2 regions of the Acutalibacter sp. LFL-21 genome follow, and region 2 is predicted to be linked to the other one. Evidence: predicted binding sites of a transcription regulator. Region 2 holds the regulator's gene; the other holds the start of a gene.
What was found. Region 2 encodes LexA, which represses DNA repair genes until DNA is damaged. Its sites were predicted from a motif close to CNAACANNTGTTNG; they were not measured.
Positions count from the first base shown of each region.

Region 1: the regulator LexA is predicted to act here: its motif matches at 4,993-5,006, upstream of dinB (DNA polymerase IV).

Region 1 is NZ_JAOTNT010000005.1:89,368-96,113, reverse strand. Features, by position in the region: gene ODJ80_RS07550 (alpha-galactosidase) at 1-415, shown strand, start outside; tRNA gene ODJ80_RS07545 (tRNA-Lys) at 483-558, shown strand; gene ODJ80_RS07540 (S-layer homology domain-containing protein) at 657-1,574, shown strand; gene ODJ80_RS07535 (AI-2E family transporter) at 1,626-2,879, opposite strand; gene ODJ80_RS07530 (hypothetical protein) at 2,950-3,342, opposite strand; gene rbr (rubrerythrin) at 3,594-4,133, shown strand; gene ODJ80_RS07520 (hypothetical protein) at 4,298-4,903, shown strand; gene dinB (DNA polymerase IV) at 5,023-6,216, shown strand; gene ODJ80_RS07510 (putative DNA modification/repair radical SAM protein) at 6,259-6,746, shown strand, end outside.
Region 2 is NZ_JAOTNT010000001.1:350,065-356,810, reverse strand. Features, by position in the region: gene ODJ80_RS01615 (SDR family NAD(P)-dependent oxidoreductase) at 1-403, opposite strand, end outside; gene ODJ80_RS01610 (YcxB family protein) at 618-1,916, shown strand; gene ODJ80_RS01605 (5'-methylthioadenosine/adenosylhomocysteine nucleosidase) at 1,930-2,643, shown strand; gene ODJ80_RS01600 (cyclase family protein) at 2,652-3,236, shown strand; gene ODJ80_RS01595 (GNAT family N-acetyltransferase) at 3,302-4,009, shown strand; gene ODJ80_RS01590 (flavodoxin domain-containing protein) at 4,092-4,613, shown strand; gene lexA (transcriptional repressor LexA) at 4,683-5,264, opposite strand; gene ODJ80_RS01580 (M23 family metallopeptidase) at 5,667-6,533, shown strand; gene ODJ80_RS01575 (sporulation transcriptional regulator SpoIIID) at 6,579-6,746, opposite strand, start outside.

The DNA.
Region 1 (6,746 bases), on a different contig from region 2:
CATGAGCGGCACCTTTGGCTATGAGCTGGACCCCCGCACTGAACTGACCGATGAGGAGCGGGAAGTGGTGCTGCAGCAGGTGGCTGACTACCACAAGTACTATGACCTCATCCACTTTGGCGACCTGTACCGCCTGACTGCCCCCACGGAGAACCCCTATTTGGCCGACTGGCAGTTCGTCAGCCCGGATAAAAACGAGGCCCTGTTCTGCCGGGTCATCATGCGGCGCCCCCCCAACCTGTATCAATCTGTGTGCCTGGCGGGCCTGGACCCCGACAAGATCTATGTGGACGAGGAAACCGGCAAAGCCTATTCCGGCGCCCTGCTGATGCACGGCGGCATTGATCTCTCCGCCTACGACTACGCCAACAACTACGACGGCGACAGCTTTATGAAGCATTTCGTGGTTCGATAAATTACGGTTGACAGAGCGGGATTTCCTTGCTATAATAAATAAGCTGTCCATCTTGGACAGCTTCCATGACTCATTAGCTCAGCTGGCAGAGCACCTGACTTTTAATCAGGGTGTCCGGGGTTCAAATCCCCGATGGGTCACCAAAAACAGGGCTATCCCTTTCGGGATGGCCCTGTTTTCGCGTTTTGTGCAGCGCCGCGGCACCCACCGCGGCCACTTTTTCAGAAAAGAGGAATGTACCATGAAAAAGAAATTCATTGCTTTGCTGCTCTCCGGCACGCTGCTGGTTTCCGTCGCGGTGTGGCCGGCTTCCGCCGCCAGCGTGGAGCGGTTCACCGACGTGGACTCTGGCGACTGGTTTTACGCCCATGTGGACTATGTGGCGGAAAACGGGCTTCTCAACGGCACCAGCCAAACCACCTTTGGGCCGGAGGCCTCCATGACCCGGGGCATGTTCGTCACCGTGCTGGGCAACATGACCGGCATCGACACCGGCCTGTACCCGGGCACCCGGTTTGACGACGTGCCCGCTTCTGAGTACTATGCCTCCCGCATCAACTGGGCCACGGAAAATGGCATTGTCTCCGGCCTGGGCGGCGGGAAGTTCGGCCCGGAAAACTCTGTCACCCGGGAGCAGGCGGCCACCATGCTGTACAACTACGCCAAGCGCACCGGCAACGACACCAGCTACAGCGCTTCGGTTTACAACAGCTTCCCGGACACCTCCGCCGTATCCTCCTACGCCGTGGAACCCCTGAAGTGGGCCACCTCCCAGGGCATTATAAACGGCAGCGACGGCAAATTGAATCCCCAGGGCACTGCCACCCGCGCCCAGATTGCCGCCATCCTCCACAACGCGGAGAAGGTGCTGGTCAAGACCGAGCTGCTGCCCACTCCAGAGCCCACTGCCACACCAGCGCCTACGGCTACCCCTGCTCCCACAGCGACTCCTTCTCCCACTGCCACGCCCCGGCCCACTGTGCGGCCTACGCCAACTCCTTCCACCCCTGCCTCGAATATCGTGTATTGGACGCCTTCGGGAAAAGCCTATCACCGCCCCACCTGCCCGACGATCGACAACTCCAAAAACTTGATTCGCGGAACCATTGCAGAAGCCATCGCCTCTGGCCGCAGTGCCTGTAAAGTATGCAAGCCATAAGAGAAAGCCCGGCAGATAATCTCTGCCGGGCTCTTTTCATACTCTGGTGTCTCACACATCGTCCAAGCGCTGCTGGTCAGGCGGCTGCGAAGCCTCGTCCTCCTCGGGCGGGAGAGGGAACTGGGGATCCTTGGGATCAATATTCCTCTGCCGCAGCCGGGTACGCACCGAGGTGCGCAGCAGCTGGTAGATCACCGCCGTGGCAGGTGTGCCGAAAAGGATGCCAGGGATTCCCAGCACGCCGCCCCAGAACACCACCGCGAACAGGGTCCACAGGGGGGGAAGGCCAATGGAGGAGCCCACCACGCGGGGGTAGATCATGTTGCCCTCCACCTGCTGGAGGATCAGCAGGAAGATCAGGAAAATCAGGGCGTCAATGGGGTGGACCAGCAGCAGGATGAGCACTCCCACCGCCGCGCCAATGTAAGCGCCCAAAATAGGGATCAGTGCCCCCAAAGTCACCACGGAAGAGATGAGCAGGGCATAATCCAGCTGCAAAATACTCATGCCCACATAACACAGGGAGCCCAGAATGACACACTCCAGCAGCTGGCCCCGAATAAAGTTGAAGAACATGCGGTTGGTCAGCGTGGCGATTTGGCCAATTTTCTGGGCTGTGGGCCGGGGGAGGAACGCCAGCAGCGTGGACTTGACCCCCCGCAGCAGTTTTTCCTTGCCCATCAGCATGTATACGGAGAAAATGAAACCCATCACTGCGGCAAACACCCCGGAGGCCACATTGATAGTGACCCCCACCAGGGAGGAGAGGAAGTCCCGCAGCACGGCGCTGGCGCTGGAAAGCACGTTGCTCCAGTTGAAGTTCCGCAGGAAATCCTGGATAAAGGTCAGGTCATTTTCCTGGGCAAATTCGTTCAGCCAGTTCATGGCGCTAGTGACATAGCCGGGCACCGTCTGTTGGACCGTATCGGCCAAAATCCCCATGGATTCAATCAGGCCGGGGATAATGAAGGCGATGATGGACACCAGCACCAGGGCCACCAGCAGGTAAGCCAAGGCCACCGCCAACGGGCGGCGCACCCTCTTCCACAGCTTGGATTTGACGTTTCGCAGGGGTTTGAAGGCCACATCCTCAAAGAAATGCACGAACACATTGAGGATATAGGCCAGCACAATGCCGTAAAACACCGGGGCCACCGTACCCACCACTGTGAGCACCGCCCCCCACACCTGGTCAAACCGCATTAAAACCAGCACCAGCACCGCGGCAAAGACCAGCAGGATCATACCGTTGCGCAGCACCTTTTTCTCATCCCGCAGGCTGATGCCAATATCCTTCAGGCGCATGAACACTCCTCCTTTTCCAAAAGCCCGGTTTCCCGCCGGGCCGCTTCCCCTGCCTTTTCCTTTCGGCCTTTTATGTCTTTGTCACAAAGACGTTATGGCACTTCTGGCAGGTGACCTGGATCTTCCCCCGCCCCCGGGGCGCCCGCAGGCGCTGCCGGCAGTGCGGGCAGTGAAAATACTTATAGGTTTTCCGCTCTCGAAAGCGGGTGCGCTGGAACCGAAACCACTGCTCCACCGGCCCCCACACCTTCATAAAGGCGTAGTATTCCCGCTGGCGGGCCGCATGATTCCGAGAGAACATGCGGAAGAGCACATAGAGAAAGACAACGTCGGCCACCAGGGCAATGGGCCAGAATAAAGCGCCGAAAAGGGACAATACTAAAGCTATCACCAGCAGGAACAAGCTGAATTTGTCCCCGCCATAGCGCCCATACATGAACTGCTGGAACTTTTGGAACAGCACCCAAAACACATCCTTTCAAGGGGCCGGCCCCCAGGGGGCGGCCGTTCTATTTTAGTATACCTTTGCCCCGTGCGTTTTTCAACCGCCGCCGCCCACCCTTCACGATAAATTTACATTTCAAGCATTTCAAGGCCCTGTTAAAAAATAAGAATTATTCTTAAAAATATCCTTGACATTTAGATGTAAAAGGCTTATACTAAGTTTAGAAACATCCAGGAGTTTCCAAATTTTCTTTAAGGAGGAACATGACCATGCCCGAACTGAAAGGCTCTAAGACTGAGACCAACCTGATGACCGCGTTTGCCGGGGAGTCCCAGGCCCGGAACAAGTACACCTATTACGCCAGCAAGGCCAAAAAGGACGGCTATGTGCAAATTGCCGCCCTGTTTGAGGAGACCGCCAACAACGAGAAAGAGCATGCCAAGATCTGGTTCAAGCTGCTCCACGGCGGCATTGGCGACACCATCGACAACCTGAAGGATGCCGCTGCCGGCGAGAACTACGAGTGGACCGACATGTACGCCGGTTTCGCCAAGACCGCCCGGGAAGAGGGCTTTGACCACATTGCCGACCTGTTCGAGGGCGTGGCCAAAATTGAGAAGGAGCACGAGGAGCGCTACCTCAAGCTGGTGAAGAACCTGGAGGACGGCTTGGTGTTCTCCCGGGATGGCGACGTGATCTGGCAGTGCGCCAACTGCGGCCACATCGTCATCGGCAAGAAGGCCCCCGAAGTGTGTCCCGTGTGCGCCCATCCCCAGGCCTACTTCCAGATCAAGGCCGAAAACTATTGAGTTTCCCTCAAAACGCAGAACTGTCCCCTGCCCTGCGGCAGGGGATTTTTTCTGCCTCTTTTCCCGGTCACCTCCGTTGACTTTTTGCGGGCCGGGGCGTACACTGAATCTGGGGGAGACCCCCGTGAGATTTCTATTTTTCGAGCAAGGAGTTTGAGGAAATTATGAAGAAAATGATTTATGCCATTTTGGCCGGGTTGTTGCTGTGCGCCGCCTTTGCCGGGTGCAGCGCGGCAGGAGATGACGCCACCCAGTCGGCCCTGGAAGAGCTCTCCTCCCGGCTGGACGTTCTGAGCCAGCGGGTGGACGAGCTGGAGAGCGCCCAGGCCCAGCAGCTCACCCCCGCCCCGGAGGAAGAGACCTCCGCCGTGGAGGAAGAGCCCTCCAGCACGGCCGGGGAAGAGCCCGCCGCGGCGGTGGCTGTCAACCAGGTGCTGGTGAATGAGAGCGGCATCAAGATCACCTACACCGGCATGGAGATGACGGAGGAGGGCAACGCAGAGCTGAGAATGACTGTGGAGAACAACAGCGAGCAGCCCATCCTTGTGAATGTCCAGGATTTCTCCGCCAACGGCATGATGATGAACGCCATGTTCGCCACCCAGGTGACCCCCGGCAAAAAGTCCAACGACGAACTGACCATTTACGCCAGCACCCTGGAGGAGAACGGTGTGACCGCTGTGGAGAGCGTGGAGTTCTCCCTGGTGGTGTTCAACGATGATACTTTGGATACCATTGTGGAAACAGATTTGATCGCTCTTACTGTATAAACGCACGACAAAGCAAAGCCTCCGAAAGGGGGCTTTATTTTTTTGCAAGTTCCTCTTGCAAATTTAGAACACACGTTCTATAATAAATACAAACACACGTTCGATCAGGAGGGTTCCCCGTGGAAAATGGCATCTTACATGTGGATATGAACAACTTCTACGCCTCGGTGGAGACGCTGTTCGCCCCGGAGTACCGGGACGTGCCCATGGCTGTGGCCGGGGACAAGGAGAGCCGCCACGGCATTATCCTGGCCAAAAACATGCTGGCCAAGAAAATGGGGGTGCAGACAGCGGAGCCCATCTGGCAGGCCATGCGGAAATGCCCCGGGCTTCAGCTGGTAAAGCCCCACCGGGAGCGGTACGCGGAGTATTCCCGCATGGCCCAGGAGATTTACTGCCGGTTCACAGACCTGGTGGAGCCCTTCAGCCTGGATGAATGCTGGCTGGATGTCTACGGCAGCGAGAGGCTCTTCGGGGATGGGGAGCAGATTGCCCAGCAAATCCGCCGGACCGTGAAAAAAGAGCTGGGGCTCACGGTCTCCATTGGGGTGTCCTACAACAAGGTGTTCGCCAAGCTGGGCAGCGACTACAAAAAGCCAGACGCCGTCACCGTCTTTGGTCGGGAGCAGATGGAAAGCGTCATCTGGAAGCTGCCCGCCCAGGCCCTGCTGTTTGTGGGGCCCCACACAGGGAAGACCCTGGAGAAATTCGGCATCCACACCATTGGGGACATCGCCCGCATGGAGCTGCCCGCCATGCGCCGGATGCTGGGCAGGGCCGGGGAGGCCCTGTGGACCTACGCCAACGGCCTGGACACCTCCCCTGTGGCGGCGGCAGGCGCCGCCGAACCCCCCAAGACCATCGGCAACAGCACCACCCTGCCCCACGATGTGACTTCGGAAGAGGAGGTCTGCCGCACCCTGCTGGAGCTGGCGGAGTCTGTGGCCAGCCGCCTGCGGCACCAAGGGATGAAGGCGGGAGAGGTACAGCTGACGGTGAAGAGCGGGGACTTTCAAGAGTACCAGCGCCAGTGCAGGCTGGAGCCCGCCGTGTGCGACGCCCGCTCCCTGTACCGGGCCGCCCTGGAGCTGTACCGCAAGGAGGACCGGCGCTGGTCGGTGCGGCTGCTGGGCCTGCGGGCGGGAAAGCTGGTAGAGGCCAGCGGGGCCCAGCTGAGCTTTTTTGACCGAACCGAGGGACTGGAACGGGAAGAGCGGCTGGAGACCGCCGTGGATGCCCTGCGGGAACGCTTCGGCGGGGGAAGCGTGCGCCGCGGCACCGCGCTGGAAACAAAAAACCGGGACAAGAAGTGAGGCGCGGCCCGCTTCGGATGGATGGACAAAGGCGGTATGGTCATGGACATGTTTGAAAAACTGGAAATTCTCACTGACGCGGCCAAGTACGACGTGGCCTGCACCTCCAGCGGGGTGGACCGGGCAGGCCGGCCGGGAACTTTGGGCAACGCGGTCAAGGCGGGCATCTGCCACAGTTTTGCCGCCGACGGCCGCTGCATCTCCCTTTTGAAGGTGCTTATGTCCAACGACTGCGCCTATGACTGCGCCTACTGCGTCAACCGCCGCTCGCTGGAGTGCCGCCGGGCCACCTTCTCCCCAGAGGAGCTGTGCCGCCTGACCATGGAGTTCTACCGCCGCAACTACATCGAGGGGCTGTTCCTCAGCTCGGCGGTGCTGGAAAATCCTGACAACACCTGCGAGCGGATGCTGGCGGTGCTCAAGCGCCTGCGCCAGGTGGAGCGGTTTGGCGGGTACATCCATGTAAAGGCCATCCCCGGGGCCTCTCCCCAGCTGACCTACCAGCTGGGCCTGTACGCCGACCGCATGAG
Region 2 (6,746 bases):
CGATGTTCAGCACCAGGCTGTCATCCAGCATATAGGGAAGGCACAGCCGGGTAATGCCCGTCAGGGCGCGGCAGTTCAGGTCCACCATGCCGGTCTGGGATTCCCGGTTGGAGGTAAAAAAGTCGGTGCACTTGCCATAGCCCGCGTTGTTTACCAGCACCTTGATCTCCGGCTGGTTTTCCTTTAAGAGCTTTTCAAAAATTTCCAGGCTCTCCTCCTCTCCCAGGTCCAGGGAGATGGCGGCGATGGTCTTGTCCGGGTGCTCTTGGGCAATTTCCTTTAATAGCTCTTTGCGGCGTGCCACCAGCCAAAAGGCGTCCACGCTGGGATATTGATTGATGATTGCGTTGATGTATTCCTTTCCGAGCCCGCTGGAGGCCCCGGTGATGACGGCAGTTACCATGGAAGGACCGGCCCCTTTCTGAAAAAAGCAGTGTTCTACCTTGTATTGTACCCCCTTCCCGGCGGCCCGTCAATGTGGGAGCCGGGCAGAGAGTTCATAATTTTTTTGGAATTTTCTGCTGTTGTCCCCGGCGAGTTTGTGTTATAATGACTACAACCCTGCGTTTGGGGGCTTTCCCCAGAGCGATGAGAACACATAAAGGACGGATGTAATTGTGAAGCACACCAGATGGACAGCGGCGCTTCTGGCGCTGGCGCTTGTGCTCTCCCTGCCTTTTACGGCGGCGGCAGAGACCTTTTCGACAGAGGACTTTTCCCTGGAGATCCCCGAGGGGATGTACACGTTCACCCCGTCCACTCCGGTGGACGACCCCTCTTGGGCGTTGGCGGGAGTGGCCGATGCCCAGGGTAAGCTGGAGGAGTACCGGGATATGGGCGGCGTTGTGGAGATGGTCTCTGAGGATGGCGAGACCTCGATCCTGCTGACCCAGTCCACCACGGACGATTCAGAGAGCATCTTTAACCTGGAGGACCTGACCGAGGAGGAGCGGGCCGAGTTCCTGGACGGGCTGGCCCAGACCAAGACCGATGAGATCCAGCTGGAAAAGAGCTATGTGGAGATCAACGGGCGCCTCTTCTACCGCATTCGGTTCGAGGGCGTCTATCAGGAGATGGGATATAACGAGCTGCTGTACGGTACCATCATCAACGGGTACTCCTTAAATTTGGATACCTATGGCAATTTGGACCCCGTCAGCCAGGAGACGGAGGATTTGATGGTTTCCATTGCGGAAACCATCACCTTCCCAGAGATCCTGGAAAAGCCGGAGATCACCCCCCAGGATACCACCCAGGCCCTGGTCACTGTGGGGCTGCTGGTGGTTTTGATCCTGGTGTTCCTGGCGCCGCTTATCTACTTCCCCATCCGCAACAAGCGGGACAAAAAGCAGAAGGCTCTCTTGACCGAGCGCCTGACGGAATACCACAAGACCCACGGCAACAACGAGACCATCGCCGGGGAAATGCTGTTTGCCAACTCTACAGAGTGCACCAAGGAGGCCATCCACACCTTCAGCATCTACCAGGCCTACATCAAAAACCTGGGGACCCTGGTGGTGGGCGCGCTGCTGTGCCTGGTCACCCTGGTGATCTCCTTCCTGGTGGATGCGGAGTGGTGGCTGAAGCTGCTCACCTTTGGCGTAGTGGTTTACTACGGCTATAAGATCGTCAGCGCCCCCCATACCCTGGAGAAGATCCAGCGCCGGGTGTTCGACCGGGGCGTTTCCTCCACGGCCCATTACGCGTTCTATGACGAGGCTTTCCGCGTTTCGGGAATCCAGTCTGCCAGCGTGTTCCCCTATTTCCAGATCGTGGACGTGCGCAAGCACGGGCACTATATCTATCTCTATTACGGCCCGGAGAACGCTTACATGGTGGACCAGTTTGGCTTCTCCAAGGGAGAGTTCAGCGACTTTGTCAAATTTATCTCGGAAAAGACCGGGAAGAAGCTATAAGGAGGCATACCACATGAACCAACAGCCCATCGGCGTCATTGGCGCCATGAAAATGGAGGTGGACGCCATCCTGGCCGCCATGGAGGGCAAGCGGCAGGAGGTCCATGGGAGCATGGCGTTCACAGCGGGCACCCTTTCCGGCGTACCCTGCGTGGCTGTTCAGTGCTCGCCTGGCAAGGTGAACGCCGCCCTGTGCACCCAGGCTTTGGTGGACTTTTTCAGTCCCCGCCTGGTGCTGAACCTGGGCGTGGCCGGCGGCATTGGAGAGGGCGTCCACATTGGGGATGTGGTCATTGCCACCGCCTGTGTGGAGTACGACTTTGACACCTCGGCCCTGGGCCAGTGGCCCGCGGGCCAGCTGACCCTTCCCGGCCAGGAGGGGCCCGTGCGGTTCCTGCCCTGTGAGGAGGGGCTGGCGAAGGCCCTGGCCGCCGCCGGGGAGGACTTGTACGGCCGGGCGCACCTGGGGGTGGTTGCCACGGGGGACAAGTTCGTGGCAGACCCCGCAGTGGGGGAGTGGCTGCAAAAGGAGTTTGGCGCCCTGGCCTGCGAGATGGAGGGCGGGGCCATCGCTCACGCCTGCCTGGTGAACCAGGTGCCTTGCGCCGTGCTGCGGACTATCTCTGACAACGCCCACGACAGCGAGACGGTGGACTTTGTGACCTTCGCCCAGGGCTCGGCCCAGAAGGCCCAGGAGCTTTTGCGGAAGGTCCTGCCCCGGCTGTGAGGTGAGCCATGAAGATCTATGACATTTCCCGAGAGGTGTTTTCCGCCCGGGTGTTTCCCGGCGACCCGGTGCCCGGCTTTCAGCCTGTGCTGGAGCTGGAGAAGGGGGCGCCCTGCAGCCTGACCCAGCTCTCCCTGGGCAGCCACAGCGCCACCCACATGGACGCTCCTAGCCATTTTCTTCCGGGGGGGAGAACCATCGACCAGGTGGAGCTCTCCCGGTGCGTGGGTCCCTGCCGGGTGCTTGAGGTCCATGGCTATTTAAGCGGCGCATGGGCCCGGGCCGTGATGGGCACCGGCGCCAAGCGGGTGCTTCTCAAGGGGGAGGTGGAGATCTCCCTGGAGGCCGCGGAGGAGTGGGCCAAGGGCGGACTGCTGCTTCTGGGCGTAGAAGGCATGACCGTGGGGCCCGTGAGCGATCCCGGCCCGGTGCACCGGGCCCTTTTGGGGGCCGAGGTGGCCATTTTGGAGAGCTGCGACTTGAGCCAGGTGCCGCAGGGCGGATATTTCCTGGTGGCGCAGCCCCTGCGCTATGGCGGGCTGGATGGGGGCCAGGTGCGGCCCCTGCTGTTAGAGGGCATTGATATCCGGTAAGTGATGAAAAACGGGGGAGGGCCTGTGGCTCTCCCTTTTTCCAGGCATAGAGAAAGGAGAAGGCGATGGACGCGCTGCAAAAAGCCAGAGAGTATTTGGAGCGGGACCCCCTGCTGTATATGGATATGCTGGGCCCCTTGGACCGGGGCATGGTGGAGGTGGTCTCCTTGCGGAAGGACGGCTTGCTGCTGTACAACGGCCCGGGAGAGGCATTCATGCTGGCGGCGGACAGCTTGGAGGCAGGAAAGGCCCTGTGCGCCGGCGTGGAGGCCATGGAGATTGCCACAGCCCACGACGGGGAGACGGGGGCCTTCCTCCGGGACCAGTATCACCTGCCGGATCTGCGGGGCTGCACCCAGGCGGCCTATCTGGAAAAAGAGCCCCTTCCCGTGCCCCCGGGGTTTGAGATCCGCCCCCTGGGGGAGGAGTTCTTTTCTTTGATCCTGGAGAACTACCACTCTTTCACCGACCCAGAGTACATCCACAAGCGCATCGCCGCCGGTGTAATGCACGGGGCCTTTCAAAAGGGGGAGCTGCTGGGCTTCATCGGCATGCACGCCGAGGGCAGCGTGGGCATGCTGGAGGTGCTGCCCCAGCACCGGCGCAAGGGGGCTGCCACCGCCCTGATGGCCTTTATGACCGGGTTCTGCCTGGAACGGGGATGGGTGCCCTTCTCCCAGATCTTCCACGGGAACGAGGCCTCTCTGGCGCTGCACCGCCGGCTGGGCTGGGCCCTGAGCCAGCGCCCCCTGTATTGGGTCATGCCAGAGTGAGCGAAGATTTAACTTGACAGGGGCCGCGCCGTTGGATATGCTGGAGAAAAGGGCCTTGCCCGCCTGGAAGGGGAGCGATGTTATGAGAACGCTGGTCATTTACTATTCCAAAACAGGCTTCGCCAAGCGCTACGCCCAGTGGCTGGAGGAGGACCTCGCCTGCCGCTGCGTCCCCTTTTCCCAGCGGGACAGCGTGGACCTGGCCGCCTATGACAAAGTGGTGTTCGGCTCCAGCGTCCACGCCGGGGGCATCCGCAAGCTGGGGTGGTTCAAAAAGCAGCTGCCCCGGCTGCGGGGCAAGCGGCTGGCGGTGTTTTTCACCGGGGCCATGCCTCCCGAGGAGCACACCGTGGAGCAGTGCGTGGCCCAGAACCTGACCCCGGAAGAGAGGCGGCAGGTGCGGGCCTTCTACCTGTGGGGCGGCCTGAACTACGAGGCCATGGGCCCCGTGGACAAGTGGATGATGGGTGTATTCCGCAAAATGCTGGCCGGGAAAAAGAATCCCTCCCCAGAGGACCGGATGGCCGCCCAGATGGTGGCCTCCTCTTATGATAAGGCGGAGCGCAAGTACCTGGAGCCCCTGGAGGAATACCTGCGGGGATGAGGCTTCTCCTCCTGGAACAAAAAGAAAGGCCGTCCAAAAGGACGGCTTTTTTCACAGGCTGGCGTTTTTTCAATAGTAGCGCACCACGGCGATGACCTTGCCCAGCACAGAGGCGTGGTCGGAGTAGATGGGCTGGAAGTCCGGGTTTGCAGGCTGCAGGCGCACGCCCTCCTTTTCCCGGTACAGGCGCTTGACCGTGGCTTCATCGTCGATCATGGCCACCACGATCTCCCCGTCGTCCGCGGTGGAGACCCGCTCGGCCACCACATAGTCCCCGTCTAAAATGCCGGCGTCCCGCATGCTCAGGCCGCTGACATGCAGGGCAAACAGCTCCTTGCCTGCCTTGGGGGGGAAGGGGATGTAGCCCTCAATGTCCTCCACCGCCAGGATAGGCATGCCCGCCGTGACCTTGCCCAGAATGGGCACCTGGGCGGCAGGGGACTCCCCCTCCACCCGGATGGAGCGGTTCAAGCCTGCCTCTCGGGTGATGTAGCCCAGGCGCTCCAAGGTCTTCAAATGGGCGTGAACCGTGGAGGTGGAGCGCAGCCCCGTGGCAGCGCAGATCTCCCGCACCGTGGGGGGGACGCCCCCGGATACCTTCTGCCGGAGGAAATCATAGACTTTCTGCTGGCTTTTCGTGAGATGCTCCATACCCGCGCCCCGCTTTCCTGGAATGGTTTTCTCTATTATAGCACAAGATGAAGCGCTTCGCAAACATTTGTTTGCGAAAAAACGGAGTTTTTGCGGGAAATCCGATGCATTTTGCCCCCCTGAAAAGTTCACAAAATCGGAAGAAATTCTTTAAGGTTTATTCACAGCGCCGTAACAACTCTCCCGGAATTTTTGGGTATAATAACAGCGTACTCAAAAGAAATGGACCGCACCTTTTCTTGAGATACATGTTCTACCCTCCTCAATAATACCCCTCAAGCTAAAGAGAAACCCCCGGCAGCGGAAGCTGCCGGGGGTTTCTCTTTCTTTGCTGCATAAACCCGTTCCAACAGGCCCAAAATACCTGTGCGACCGTATTTTGAGCCGAAAGGAACGTGTGATATGAACGGAAAACGCTTTACGGAGGAAAAGGCCCGGCGCAGCGGATTTTACCTGGCGCTGGCGGTGTGCCTGGTGGCGGTGGGCGTTGCCGCGTGGAGCACCTATGACGCGGTAAACAGCTATGTGGAACCCACGGCGGAGGAATCCTCCCTGGCCAGCCAGCAGGCAGAGGATGTGCGGGAAAGCCAAGAGGCCAAGGAGGAAGCGGACACCCTAGCGAACGCCTCCAGACAGGCGGAGAGCGCTGCCTCTCAGGCGGCCGATCCAGAGGATACGGAAAATGACGACCCGGAAGCGCCCCGAACCTCCTCCTCCCAGCCCGCCCAGGAGACGGCGGGAGAGGTGACCCAGCAGGCAGAGCCCTCTCCGGAGAGTCAGGCTCCAGAGAGCAGCCAATCCTCAGAGAGCAGCCAGGCCCCCCAGGTGCCTGCCAACGCTCCCCTGTATGAGATCAGCGCGGAGATGATATGGCCCGTTGAGGGCGGCGAGGTGCTGCATGCCTACAGCGCCGGGGCGCCGGTGTATTCCCAGACCATGAAGGATTGGCGCATCCACACAGGGCTGGATATCAGCGCCCAGCCCCAAGCCCCGGTGATGGCCTGCGCCAACGGCCAGGTGCGGGAGGTCTACACCGACAGCATGCTGGGCAACGTGGCCCTGATTGAGCACGGGGACTACCTGTTCTACTACTGCGGCCTGGGGGAGGACTTCCAGGTGGAGGCCGGAGATGTGGTGGCCATGGGCCAGCAGATCGGCGTGGTGACGGCCGTGCCCTATGAGGCGGCCGAGGAGCCGCACCTCCATGTGGAGGTGCGCCGGGACGGGGTGGCGGTGGATCCCCAGCCCCTGCTGGACAATGCCCAGTAAGCCGGAAAAAGGCGGAGCTGCCCCAAAGAGGCGCTCCGCCCTTTTTTATTTGAGAGCCTGGTATTTCTTTTTGGTGGCCAGCCCGCCCCGAATGTGGCGCTGGGCCTTGTTGACGGCCAGCACGTTTTTCACGTCCCGGTACAGGCCGCTGTCCAGGTATTTCAGGCGCTGGGAAACATCCTTGTGCACTGTGCTCTTGCTGACGCCGAACTG